2 regions of the Nitratireductor sp. J20-h4 genome follow, and region 1 is predicted to be linked to the other one. Evidence: predicted binding sites of a transcription regulator. Region 1 holds the regulator's gene; the other holds the start of a gene.
The links. The regulator LexA, encoded in region 1, represses DNA repair genes until DNA is damaged. The targets are predictions, from matches to a motif close to TGTTCNNNNTGTGTTCNG.

Region 1 (5,444 bases):
GGCGATGAACGTTCCCGGCGGCGACGGCAACGCGTTCGCGACCGCCACGGTGCTCTTGGTCTCGGTCGCCGCCGTCGTCGCTCTGTTTACGGCTTTGGACGGCAAGCAAGGCAGGGAGTTCGTATGAACGTGCAAACCACAGGCCCCCGGACGATCGATGTGTCGCCGGGCCGCGTCGAAGCGAGCCATATTCGCGTCGAAAACCTCACGATTGCCTACGGCGCCCTCACCGCCTTGTCCGACGTCACCTTGTCGATCCCGCCTGGACGCATCACCGCGCTGATCGGCCCGTCGGGCTGCGGCAAGACCAGCCTGCTGACCTGCCTCAACCGTTTGATCGACCTGATCCCGGGCGCCAGGGTGACGGGCCGCATCCTTGTGCGCGACACCGACGTGCTGGGGCGGGATGCCGACCTGCTGCGCTTGCGCAAGCGCGTCGGCATGGTGTTTCAGAAACCGAACCCGTTTCCGTTCTCGATCCGCCGCAATTTTGATATCGTGTTGAGCGAGTTCGGCGTGCGTCGGCGAGCCGACCGCGAGGCGCGCATCGACGAGTGCCTGCGCGCCGTCGGCCTCCAGGCGGAGATCGGTCACCGGCTCGACATGTCGGCCTGCGCGCTGTCCGGCGGTCAGCAGCAGCGCCTGTGCATTGCCAGGGCGCTGGCGACGCGGCCGGAAATTCTGCTTCTGGACGAACCGTGCAGTGCGCTCGACCCGATGTCGACGATGACGATCGAGCGCCTGCTGCTGAAACTCAAGGACAGCGTCACGCTGGTGATCGTCACGCACAATCTGTCGCAGGCAAGACGGATTGCCGACCGGTGCGCGCTGTTCTGGACGCGGTGCGGGACCGGCTATCTGCTCGAGCACGGCACGATGGCCGATCTGTCGGAACGGCCGCAAAACCAGGTCACGGACGACTATCTCAACGGACGAGTGGCGTAACGCCGGGTCGTACACCGCCGAGCGCCCCGACACCGGACGCCCCCCGGCCCCGCGGGCATCGCGCTGACGGGCAGGTCGTGCGCAACTGGCCGCCCGCAGCCCTTGCCGGCGTCCGCCTCGGACATTCAACGGTCGGACACTTGCGGAACAAGGTGAGAACAGATAGAGTTTGTTCTGGTTTTGTTTGTCGATGATTCCGCTGGGGGCGACCATGCTAACCCGAAAACAACACGAACTGCTGCTGTTCATCCATCAACGACTGAAGGAGACCGGCATCCCGCCCTCCTTCGACGAGATGAAGGAAGCGCTCGATCTGGCCTCCAAATCTGGTATCCACCGGCTGATCACCGCACTGGAGGAGCGCGGCTTCATCCGCCGGCTGCCCAATCGCGCCCGCGCGCTGGAAGTGCTGCGCCTGCCGGAATCGATCTCGCCGGGGCTCGGGCGACCGCGCAGCTTTTCGCCGAGCGTCATCGAGGGCAGTCTCGGCAAACCGAAACCCAAACCGGCCCCGCCCGTGTCGGACAATGACGATGCCGGCGGCGTGTCGGTGCCGGTCATGGGGCGGATCGCCGCCGGCGTGCCGATCGACGCCATCCAGCACCAGACGCACGCGATCACCGTGCCGCCCGACATGCTGTCGGCCGGCGACCATTACGCGCTCGAGGTGCGCGGCGATTCGATGATCGACGCCGGCATTCTCGACGGCGACACCGTCATCATTCGCAGCGCGGCGACCGCCAATCCCGGCGACATCGTGGTGGCGCTGGTGGAAGACGCCGAGGCGACCCTGAAACGGTTTCGGCGCAAGGGCGCCTCGATCGCGCTCGAGGCCGCCAACCCGGCCTATGAGACCCGTATCTACGGCCCCGATCAGGTCAAGGTGCAGGGACGGCTGGTCGGCCTAATCCGCCGCTACTGATTTTTCCCCGGCGCCGGGCGCGCCGGGCGGGTTTCGGCCGGAGCCGGCCGGTCCGCGGCCGCGTTCCGGGCCAGCCATCCCGTTGCGACGGCTGACGGCTCAGGTCTTGCCGCCCGTGGCGTCCTTCCCGCCTTTGCGTTTTTTGTCCTTCGTGCCTTTCTTGCCGCGTTTGTAGGGCGCGAGCCCGCGCGCTTCGCGCGAGAATTTGCGGTGCGCGAACCATGGCCGTTCGTTCCGCGGCAGGGCGAAGCGCGCTTCGGCGCGCAGCGGTTCTTCGCTCGCGCTGGCGCCCTCGGTTCCAACCTGCTTGAAACGCACCTCGAGACTGCCGCGGCGGGCGAGATCGCGGGCCGTCACGACAAGAACGTTTCTTGCCCGGCACGGATTGGCGGCGGTCGCGTCGGCGATCACGATCACGCTCGCCCGGCCGCAATATGGCGCGGCCGCGGCCTGGGTTTCGGCGTGCACCACCATGGCGCCGCGTGGATCGACGGCCTCGCAGGTCGCAGCGTCGCAGACAAAGCGCGGGTCGGCGCCGGCCTTGCCGCCGGGTTTTGCGTCGGACGCGGCCCGGTCGGGGCGCTCGAGCGGTTTGACGAAGCCCGTCGCCGCGCGCGCTTTTTGCCAGATGCCGATGGTAAAACCGTTCGGCCGCGCGCGGTTGACGGCGAGCCGGCCGTCATGGCGCATGATCGCGGCCAGTCGCGCGTCCTCCGACACCATCAGGTCGGGCGGCGTGCGCGCGGCGAACGCCGCAATTCCGGCCAGTGCGAGCGGCAGCGCCAGCCAGCGCAGGCCGGTGGTGGCGATGGTGGCGGCCAGAAGCGCGCCGGTGAACAGGATCAGCGCCAGCGGCGGCATCGCGCCAACGGCGTCGATCGGGCTGTGCTCGGAGACCCGGCGCGCCACCGCCACCATGATGGCGATCCCCTGGCCCATCACCGCCAGCGCCGGTCCCTCCAGCCCGACCGGCATCAGCACGCCGGCGGCGACGGCCGGCGGCATGATCAGCGTCGAGACGACCGGCATGGCGGCGAGGTTGGCGATCAGCCCCAGCGGGGCGATGCGGTGGAAATGCCAGATCGCGTAGACCGTGGTCGCGCCGCCCGCGATCAGCGACGTGGCGGCGATGCCGAGTAGAAAATAGGTCAGGCCGCGGCCGGCCTTGCGCAGCGCGCCCTGCGGTGGCGCGCGGCCGGCGCGCCGGCCGGCCGAGGTCCGGGTTGTCCAGCCGGCATAGGCCGCAATCAGCGCCGCGGTTGCGGCGAACGACATCTGAAAACTCGGCCCGACCACTTCGTGCGGCGCCAGCGCGGCGATGATCAGCGCGGCAATCGCCAGATTACGCATGGTGATCGCCGCGCGGTCGAACAACAGCGCGATCAGCATCACCGCGATCATGATGAAGGAACGCTGGGCGGCAACCGCCGCGCCGGAAATCGCCAGATAATAGGCGGCTGCCGCCAGCGCCAGCGCGGCGGCGTATTTTTTGACCGGATGGCGCGAGGCAAAGCCCGGCGCAAGCGCGAACAGCGCCCGCAGCGCCAGCATCACCGTGCCGGCGACCAGCGCCATGTGCAGCCCGGAGATCGACAGGATATGCGCCAGTCCGGCCCGGCGCAGCGCCTCCTCGACCTCCTCGGGAATGCCGGCGCGGGTGCCGGCGATCAGCGCGGCGGCGATCTCGCCCTCCGCGCCCGCGATATGGCGCCGGATCCGGCCGGCGATTGCTTGGCGCATATTGGCCAAGCCGGCGGCGAGACGCCCGGGCGCGCCGGCCGTGCCGGCGGACGGGCGTTTTTCGGGCGTGCCGAGGAAAAATCCGGTCGCGCCGATGCCGGCCATGTAGCTTTCGAACGCGAAATCATAGCCGTAGGGCCTGACCGGTCCGGAAGGCGGGAAAAGCCGCACGACGCCATGAATGCGCTCGCCGGCGGCGATGCCGGGATCGGCGCGCGCGGTGACGCGGACACGATCGGGCGCGTAGCGCAGCAGCGGCCGGCGCGTCGCCTCGACATCGATCGTGAAGCGGGTGCGTCCGCTCGCCTGGTGCTCGACCCTGACCACCCGTCCGGTCAGGACGGTCGAGACGGCGGAGCCCAGCATGGCGGTGTCGGCGCGCACGGTTTCAACCTTGCCGGCGACTGCGCCGGCCGCTGCAAACGCGAACGCCGCGCAAAGCCGTGCCGCGACCCCGTGTCGGGCGACAAGAAACCAGCCCGCCACCGGCCCGACAAGCGCGGCCGCAAGCAACGGCCAGCCCGGCTCGAAGGGCAGCGCGAAATAGAGGGCGGCGCCGGCGCAAAACAGCACCGGAACCAGGAGAAAGGGCGTGCCGCGCGCGTCTTCCAGCGCCAATGCCGCGGCAAGGGCGCGGCCGACGGACGCCAGGGCGCCCGATATGGATGCCGGCCGGGTGCGATCGGGCTGCCGACCGGCCGGCAGACGCGCGCCGTCGGCCGCGGGCGCGGTCGCCGTTTCCAGGCGCTGTGTCTCCATCGTGCTCATCGGGCCGTCGCCTCACGATGCGGCCGGCGCTTGCGCGGCCGGTCACCTATGCTACATGAACGCCGATCAAAATCACCCGCAGGCCGGCCGATCGCGCGGCGGGCCCGCAAACCTCCTGGACATCGCCATGACCAAGACCGTCGTCACGCGCTTCGCGCCCTCGCCCACCGGCTATCTGCATATTGGCGGAGCACGCACTGCGCTGTTCAACTGGCTCTATGCCAGGCATACGGGCGGCCAGATGCTGCTGCGCATCGAGGACACCGACCGCGAACGCTCGACCGAGGCGGCCACCGCCGCGATCCTCGACGGGCTTTCCTGGCTTGGCCTCGACTGGCACGGCGAGCCCGTCTCGCAGGCCGCGCGCGCCGACCGACACCGAGAAATCGCCGAGGAACTGGTGCGGCGCGGCGAGGCCTATTATTGCTACGCCAGCCAGGCCGAGCTGGAGGCCATGCGCGAAAGCGCCCGCGCCGAAGGCCGCCCGCCGCGTTATGACGGGCGCTGGCGCGACCGTGATCCGGCCGAGGCTCCCGCCGGCGTCGACCCGGTGGTGCGCATCAAGGCACCGCGGACCGGCGAGACACTGGTCGCCGACCGGGTCCAGGGCGAGGTCCGTTTCCCGAACAAGGATCTCGACGATTTCGTCATCCTGCGCTCTGACAAGAGCCCGACCTATATGCTGGCCGTGGTCGTCGACGACCACGACATGGGGGTGACCCACATCATTCGCGGCGACGACCACCTCACCAATGCGGCGCGCCAGACCATCATCTACCGGGCGATGGGCTGGGAGGTGCCGACAATGGCGCATATTCCGCTGATCCACGGGCCGGACGGGGCAAAACTGTCCAAGCGGCACGGCGCTCTGGGCGTAGAGGCCTATCGCGCCATGGGCTATCTGCCGGCGGGCCTGCGCAATTATCTGGCGCGGCTCGGCTGGAGCCATGGCGACGACGAGATCATGTCGACTGAGGACATGATCGGCTGGTTCGAGATCGAGGACGTCAACAAGGGCGCGGCGCGGTTCGATTTCAAGAAGCTGGAAGCGGTGAACGGCCATCATCTG
Region 2 (5,444 bases), 170 kb from region 1:
CATGCGCCGGCGCCCGCCGCACGGGACGCAAAATGTGAAGCGGCGCGCTCTTGGCAGCGGCGGCGCGCGCGCTTATGTCGAGGCAAAGCGTGAGCGGAGCCGAAATCATGTCGCGACCCCTGATGATCGCCGTTCTGGCGGCTTTTGCCGCCGCCGCGAGCCTGCCGGCCGTGGCCGGACCGGACGCAGACACGGCCGATAACGGCCTGCCCGGCGTCGAGCGCCCGCAAGGCGCCGGCGCCACCGACGCGCCGTTGCCCGAACCGGACGAGGCGCTGCCGGTCGGCTCCACGCCGGGTTCGTTCAAGGTCGGCGACTGGGACGTGACCATTTCCGGCAGCATTTCCTACGAGATCGGCACCGGCGGCTACCGCGACGGCCGCTGAGGCACCGGCAACGGGCGGCCGCCCTGCCGGTCGTTCGGGCCTCTTGCTTGCCCCGGTTCCTGTCGTCCTCCGTTTCGCCCCCTCGACACCACGCAACAGCGGCTCACGCCGGACCCGATGTCAACGCGCTTTTGCGCGCCGGCCACGCCCGGACTTGCTGCGCGCACGCCGCCCGGCTCGACTGCACGGTTTTCGGCAGCACGGTTTTCGGCAGCACGGTTCGACGATGGCGCGCTTGTCCCGATCGCACGCCACACCACCGGCCTCGTCGCGCCCTGGCCGTGTCAGCCACCAAATCCCGGCGGTTCGCGTGCGCCGCCGCACGGCCATCGCCAACCGCACCCTGCAAGAATTTTCCGATCGAGGCCGACAGCCAACGACGGAACCATGTTTGGGCCGGATTTAGGCCGGAGAACGCCTGATCCTGCCCGCAGCACCAGAATCGGGAAACCCGGCCGCGGCCGGCCTCGCCTCGCCAGCCGACACGACGCCGCGGCTCGACGCGTGACCCGTCAAACTGCACGCCTTCGCCCGCCACCACGCCCGCAAGAGAACGGCCTCGCCGCTACCGTTTCGAGCGCGCGAGGCCTTTGGGTTTCCCCGATCTCCGAGGATATCAGGTGATCGTCAAGGGACATCCACTCAAGGATGGCACCCTTTGCATTGGTCAGCGATGTAAGATGATTTGACGGGGCGCGCGATCAGCCGCTCAGCGTCCGATCGGGCTCACCGCGGCTCCACCGGGCAGGCGGAGCCGGCAGGGACTGTCCGGCGGGGTCATGCCTCTCTCCTCTGCTGGTTGCACCGACACCGTTCCGTCTTCGGCCTCGCCTTCGCGGCGCCTCGCGAAAATCCCGCTCCTGCGGATGATGTCGAGGCCGTGCGGAACGGTTTTGACTCTGCGCCCGGGCCGGCGCCGCTGTCAATATCGGTGCGGCGCGCGAAGGCAAAATGTGATCGAGGCGGCCAAGGCCCGCGGCACCGGACGCAAACCGTGTCAGGAGTGCGTTCGACCTTTGTTCTTTGCCCTTGCCCTCACCCGGCAAAGGAGTCTAACTCGCTTTTGCGAAAAACCCCCTCGACGCGGCGGCGCGGCGACCTACCTAGGAGGCTGGCGCGGAACCTTGTCCGCGCCTTCCCATCGCAACACGGAACGGCATTGCGGCATGGCCGATCAGAAATTCATCTCCATTCGCGGCGCGCGCGAGCACAATCTCAAAAATGTCGACCTCGACATTCCCCGCAACAGCCTCACCGTGATGACCGGCCTGTCGGGCTCGGGCAAATCGTCGCTCGCCTTCGACACGATCTACGCCGAGGGCCAGCGCCGCTACGTGGAAAGCCTGTCGGCCTATGCGCGCCAGTTCCTGGAGATGATGCAGAAGCCGGATGTCGACCAGATCGACGGATTGAGCCCGGCGATCTCGATCGAGCAGAAGACGACCTCGAAGAACCCGCGCTCCACGGTCGGCACGGTGACCGAGATCTACGACTATATGCGGCTGTTGTTCGCGCGTGTCGGCGTGCCCTATTCACCGGCCACCGGCCTGCCGATCGAGAGCCAGACCGTGTCGCAGATGGTCGACCGGGTGCTGGCGCTGGCCGAAGGCACGCGGCTTTACCTCCTGGCGCCGATCGTGCGCGGGCGCAAGGGCGAATACCGCAAGGAACTGGCCGAGCTGCAGAAGAAGGGCTTTCAGCGGGTCAAGATCGACGGCGTCTTCCACGAGATCGCCGAGGCGCCGGCGCTCGACAAGAAGTTCAAGCACGATATCGACATCGTCGTCGACCGCGTCGTGGTGCGCGACGATTTGGCCGCGCGGCTGGCCGACAGTCTGGAGACCTGCCTGCGGCTTGCCGACGGGCTCGCCGTGGCCGAATTCGCCGACCGGCCGCTGCCGCCGGAAACCCTGTCGGGCGAAGCCGCCAACAAGTCGAAGAACGACACCCACGAGCGGCTGTTGTTTTCGGAAAAATTCGCCTGTCCGGTGTCGGGCTTCACCATCACCGAGATCGAGCCGCGGCTTTTTTCCTTCAACAACCCGTTCGGCGCCTGCCCGTCCTGCGACGGGCTCGGCAGCCAGCGCGCCATCGATCCCGAGTTGATTGTGCCCGATGACGGGCTTTCCCTGCGCGACGGCGCGGTCGCGCCCTGGGCGCGTTCGACCTCGCCCTATTACACCCAGACGCTGGAGGCGCTCGGCAAGGCCTATGATTTCAAGATCGGCCAGCGCTGGCGCGACCTGCCCGAGCCGGCGCGCCAGGCGATCCTATACGGCACCGGCGAGCGCCAGATCGTCTTTTCCTATGATGACGGGCTGCGCTCCTACCAGACGACAAAAACCTTCGAGGGCGTGATCCCCAATCTGGAACGGCGCTGGAAGGAGACCGAATCGGCCTGGAGCCGCGAGGAGATCGAGCGTTACATGGCCGCCAGCCCCTGCCCGGCCTGTTCCGGCTACCGGCTGAAACCGGAGGCGCTGGCGGTCAAGATCGACGGGCAGCATATCGGCGCGGTCACCCAGCTTTCGATCCGCAAGGCCGGCGCCTGGTTCGAGGCGCTGCCGGCCCGGCTCACCGACAAGCAGAACGAGATCGCCGGGCGCATCCTGAAGGAGATCCGCGAGCGGCTCGCCTTCCTCAACGATGTCGGGCTCGACTATCTCAGCCTGTCGCGCAATTCCGGCACGCTGTCGGGCGGCGAGAGCCAGCGCATCCGGCTCGCCTCGCAGATCGGCTCCGGCCTGACCGGCGTGCTCTACGTGCTCGACGAACCCTCGATCGGGCTGCATCAGCGCGACAATGCCCGCCTGCTCGACACGCTCAAGCATCTGCGCGACCTCGACAACACGGTGATCGTGGTCGAGCACGACGAGGACGCCATCCTGACCGCCGACTACGTGGTCGATATCGGCCCGGCCGCCGGCATCCATGGCGGGCGCGTCGTCGCAAAGGGCACGCCGGCCGACATTCTGGCCGACCCCGGCTCGCTGACCGGGCAATATTTGTCGGGCGCGCTCGCGATCCCGACGCGCGACGCGCCGCGGCCGCTGAGGAAGGGCCGCCGCATCAAGGTCGTCGGCGCGCGCGGCAACAATTTGAAGGACGTCACCGCCGAGATCCCGCTCGGCACCTTTGCCTGCGTCACCGGCGTGTCGGGCGGCGGCAAGTCGACCTTTCTGATCGAGACGCTCTACAAGGCCGCCTCGCGCCGCATCATGGGCTCGCGCGAGCATCCGGCCGAGCACGAGCGCATCGAGGGGCTGGAATTCCTCGACAAGGTGATCGACATCGACCAGTCGCCGATCGGCCGCACGCCGCGCTCCAACCCGGCCACCTATACCGGCGCCTTCACCCCGATCCGCGACTGGTTCGCCGGCCTGCCCGAGGCCAAGGCGCGCGGTTACCAGCCGGGCCGCTTCTCCTTCAACGTCAAGGGCGGGCGCTGCGAGGCCTGCCAGGGCGACGGCGTGATCAAGATCGAGATGCATTTTCTGCCCGACGTCTACGTCACCTGCGACGTGTGCCACGGCAAGCGCTACAATCGCGAGACGCTCGAGGTCACGTTCAAGGAAAAGTCGATCGCCGACGTGCTCGACATGACGGTCGAGGAAGGCGCGGAGTTCTTCGCCGCCGTGCCGGCGGTGCGCGACAAGCTGCAGACACTCGCCAAGGTCGGGCTCGGCTACGTCCATATCGGCCAGCAGGCCACCACCTTGTCGGGCGGCGAGGCGCAGCGCATCAAGCTCGCCAAGGAATTGTCGCGCAAGGCGACCGGCAAGACGCTCTACATTCTCGACGAGCCGACCACCGGCCTGCATTTCCACGACGTGGCCAAACTGCTCGACGTGCTGCACGAGCTGGTCGACCAGGGCAACACCGTGGTCGTCATCGAGCACAATCTGGAGGTGATCAAAACCGCCGACTGGATCCTCGATCTCGGCCCGGAAGGCGGCGATGGCGGCGGCGAACTGGTCGCCTCGGGCACGCCGGACGACATCATCGCCGAGGAGCGCAGCTATACCGGCCAGTTTTTGAAGGAACTGCTGGAACGCCGGCCAGGGGGACGCAAGCGGGTGGCTGCGGAGTGAGTGGGCGCGGCCGGCTGCCGCGTGATCCTGCAACACCGCGCCGTTCCCCCCTCTTGCGCAGTCTAAGGCCTGGCTTCGCCAGGGCCAAGACCGCGCTTTCTCCCCCGCATCGGGGGGAGATAGGGCGCGCAGCGGCGACGCAGCACGCAATCTTCAACGTCGGCGATTTGCAACAAGCAAAGACGCCGGCTTCATCTCCCCCCATGCGGGGGAGAAAGCAAAATCGACGTCTTGGCGCAGCCAAGTGTCAGATTTTGCAAGAGGGGGGATCGGACGGAGGCGCCGCCGGTCTTCGCGTGATCATGGAACACCGCGCCGTTCCCCCCTCTTGCGCAGTCTAAGGCCTGGCTGCGCCAGGGCCAAGACTGCGCTATCTCCCCCGCAAAGGGGGGAGATAGGGCGCGCAGCGGCGACGCAGCACGCAATCTTCAACGTCGGCGATTTGCAACAAGCAAAGACGCCGGCTTCATCTCCCCCCATGCGGGGGAGAAAGCAAAATCGACGTCTTGGCGAAGCCAAGTGTCAGGTTTTGCAAGAGGGGGGATCGGAAGATCCGCTCCCGCCGATCACCACCGCTTGCCCGCCGCCGCCAGGATCTGCGCGCACACCCCATCGATGTTTCGCACCACGTCGTCATTCCAGAACCGCAGCACCGTGAACCCGTTTTGGCGAAAATGCGCGTCGCGCCTTGTATCCGAGGCCGACCCCGCATGCTGGCCGCCATCGACCTCGACGATCAGCTTCGGCCGGAAACAGACAAAATCCAGAATATAACCGTCGAGCGGATATTGCCTGCGGAAGCTCAGCCCCTCGAGCTGGCCCCGGCGCAGCGCCTGCCAAAGCAGGTTTTCCGCCTTGGTGGCGTCCTTGCGCATCTCCCGCGCGCGGCTGCGGTGGCTTGCCGGCGGTTGGTAACGCACAGGCTTCCCCTGCATCGATCCCCCCTCTTGCGCAGTCTAAGGCCTGG

Region 2: the regulator LexA is predicted to act here: its motif matches at 1,393-1,410, upstream of uvrA (excinuclease ABC subunit UvrA).

What each region holds. Positions count from the first base shown of each region.
Region 1 covers NZ_CM165557.1:1,789,825-1,795,268, reverse strand. Annotated here, with positions in the region: gene ACT2B0_RS08770 (PstA family ABC transporter permease) at 1-127, shown strand, start outside; gene ACT2B0_RS08765 (phosphate ABC transporter ATP-binding protein) at 124-945, shown strand; gene lexA (transcriptional repressor LexA) at 1,157-1,867, shown strand; gene ACT2B0_RS08755 (ComEC/Rec2 family competence protein) at 1,967-4,375, opposite strand; gene gltX (glutamate--tRNA ligase) at 4,503-5,444, shown strand, end outside.
Region 2 covers NZ_CM165557.1:1,623,908-1,629,351, reverse strand. Annotated here, with positions in the region: gene ACT2B0_RS07915 (hypothetical protein) at 108-386, shown strand; gene uvrA (excinuclease ABC subunit UvrA) at 1,553-4,477, shown strand; gene ACT2B0_RS07905 (endonuclease domain-containing protein) at 5,044-5,412, opposite strand.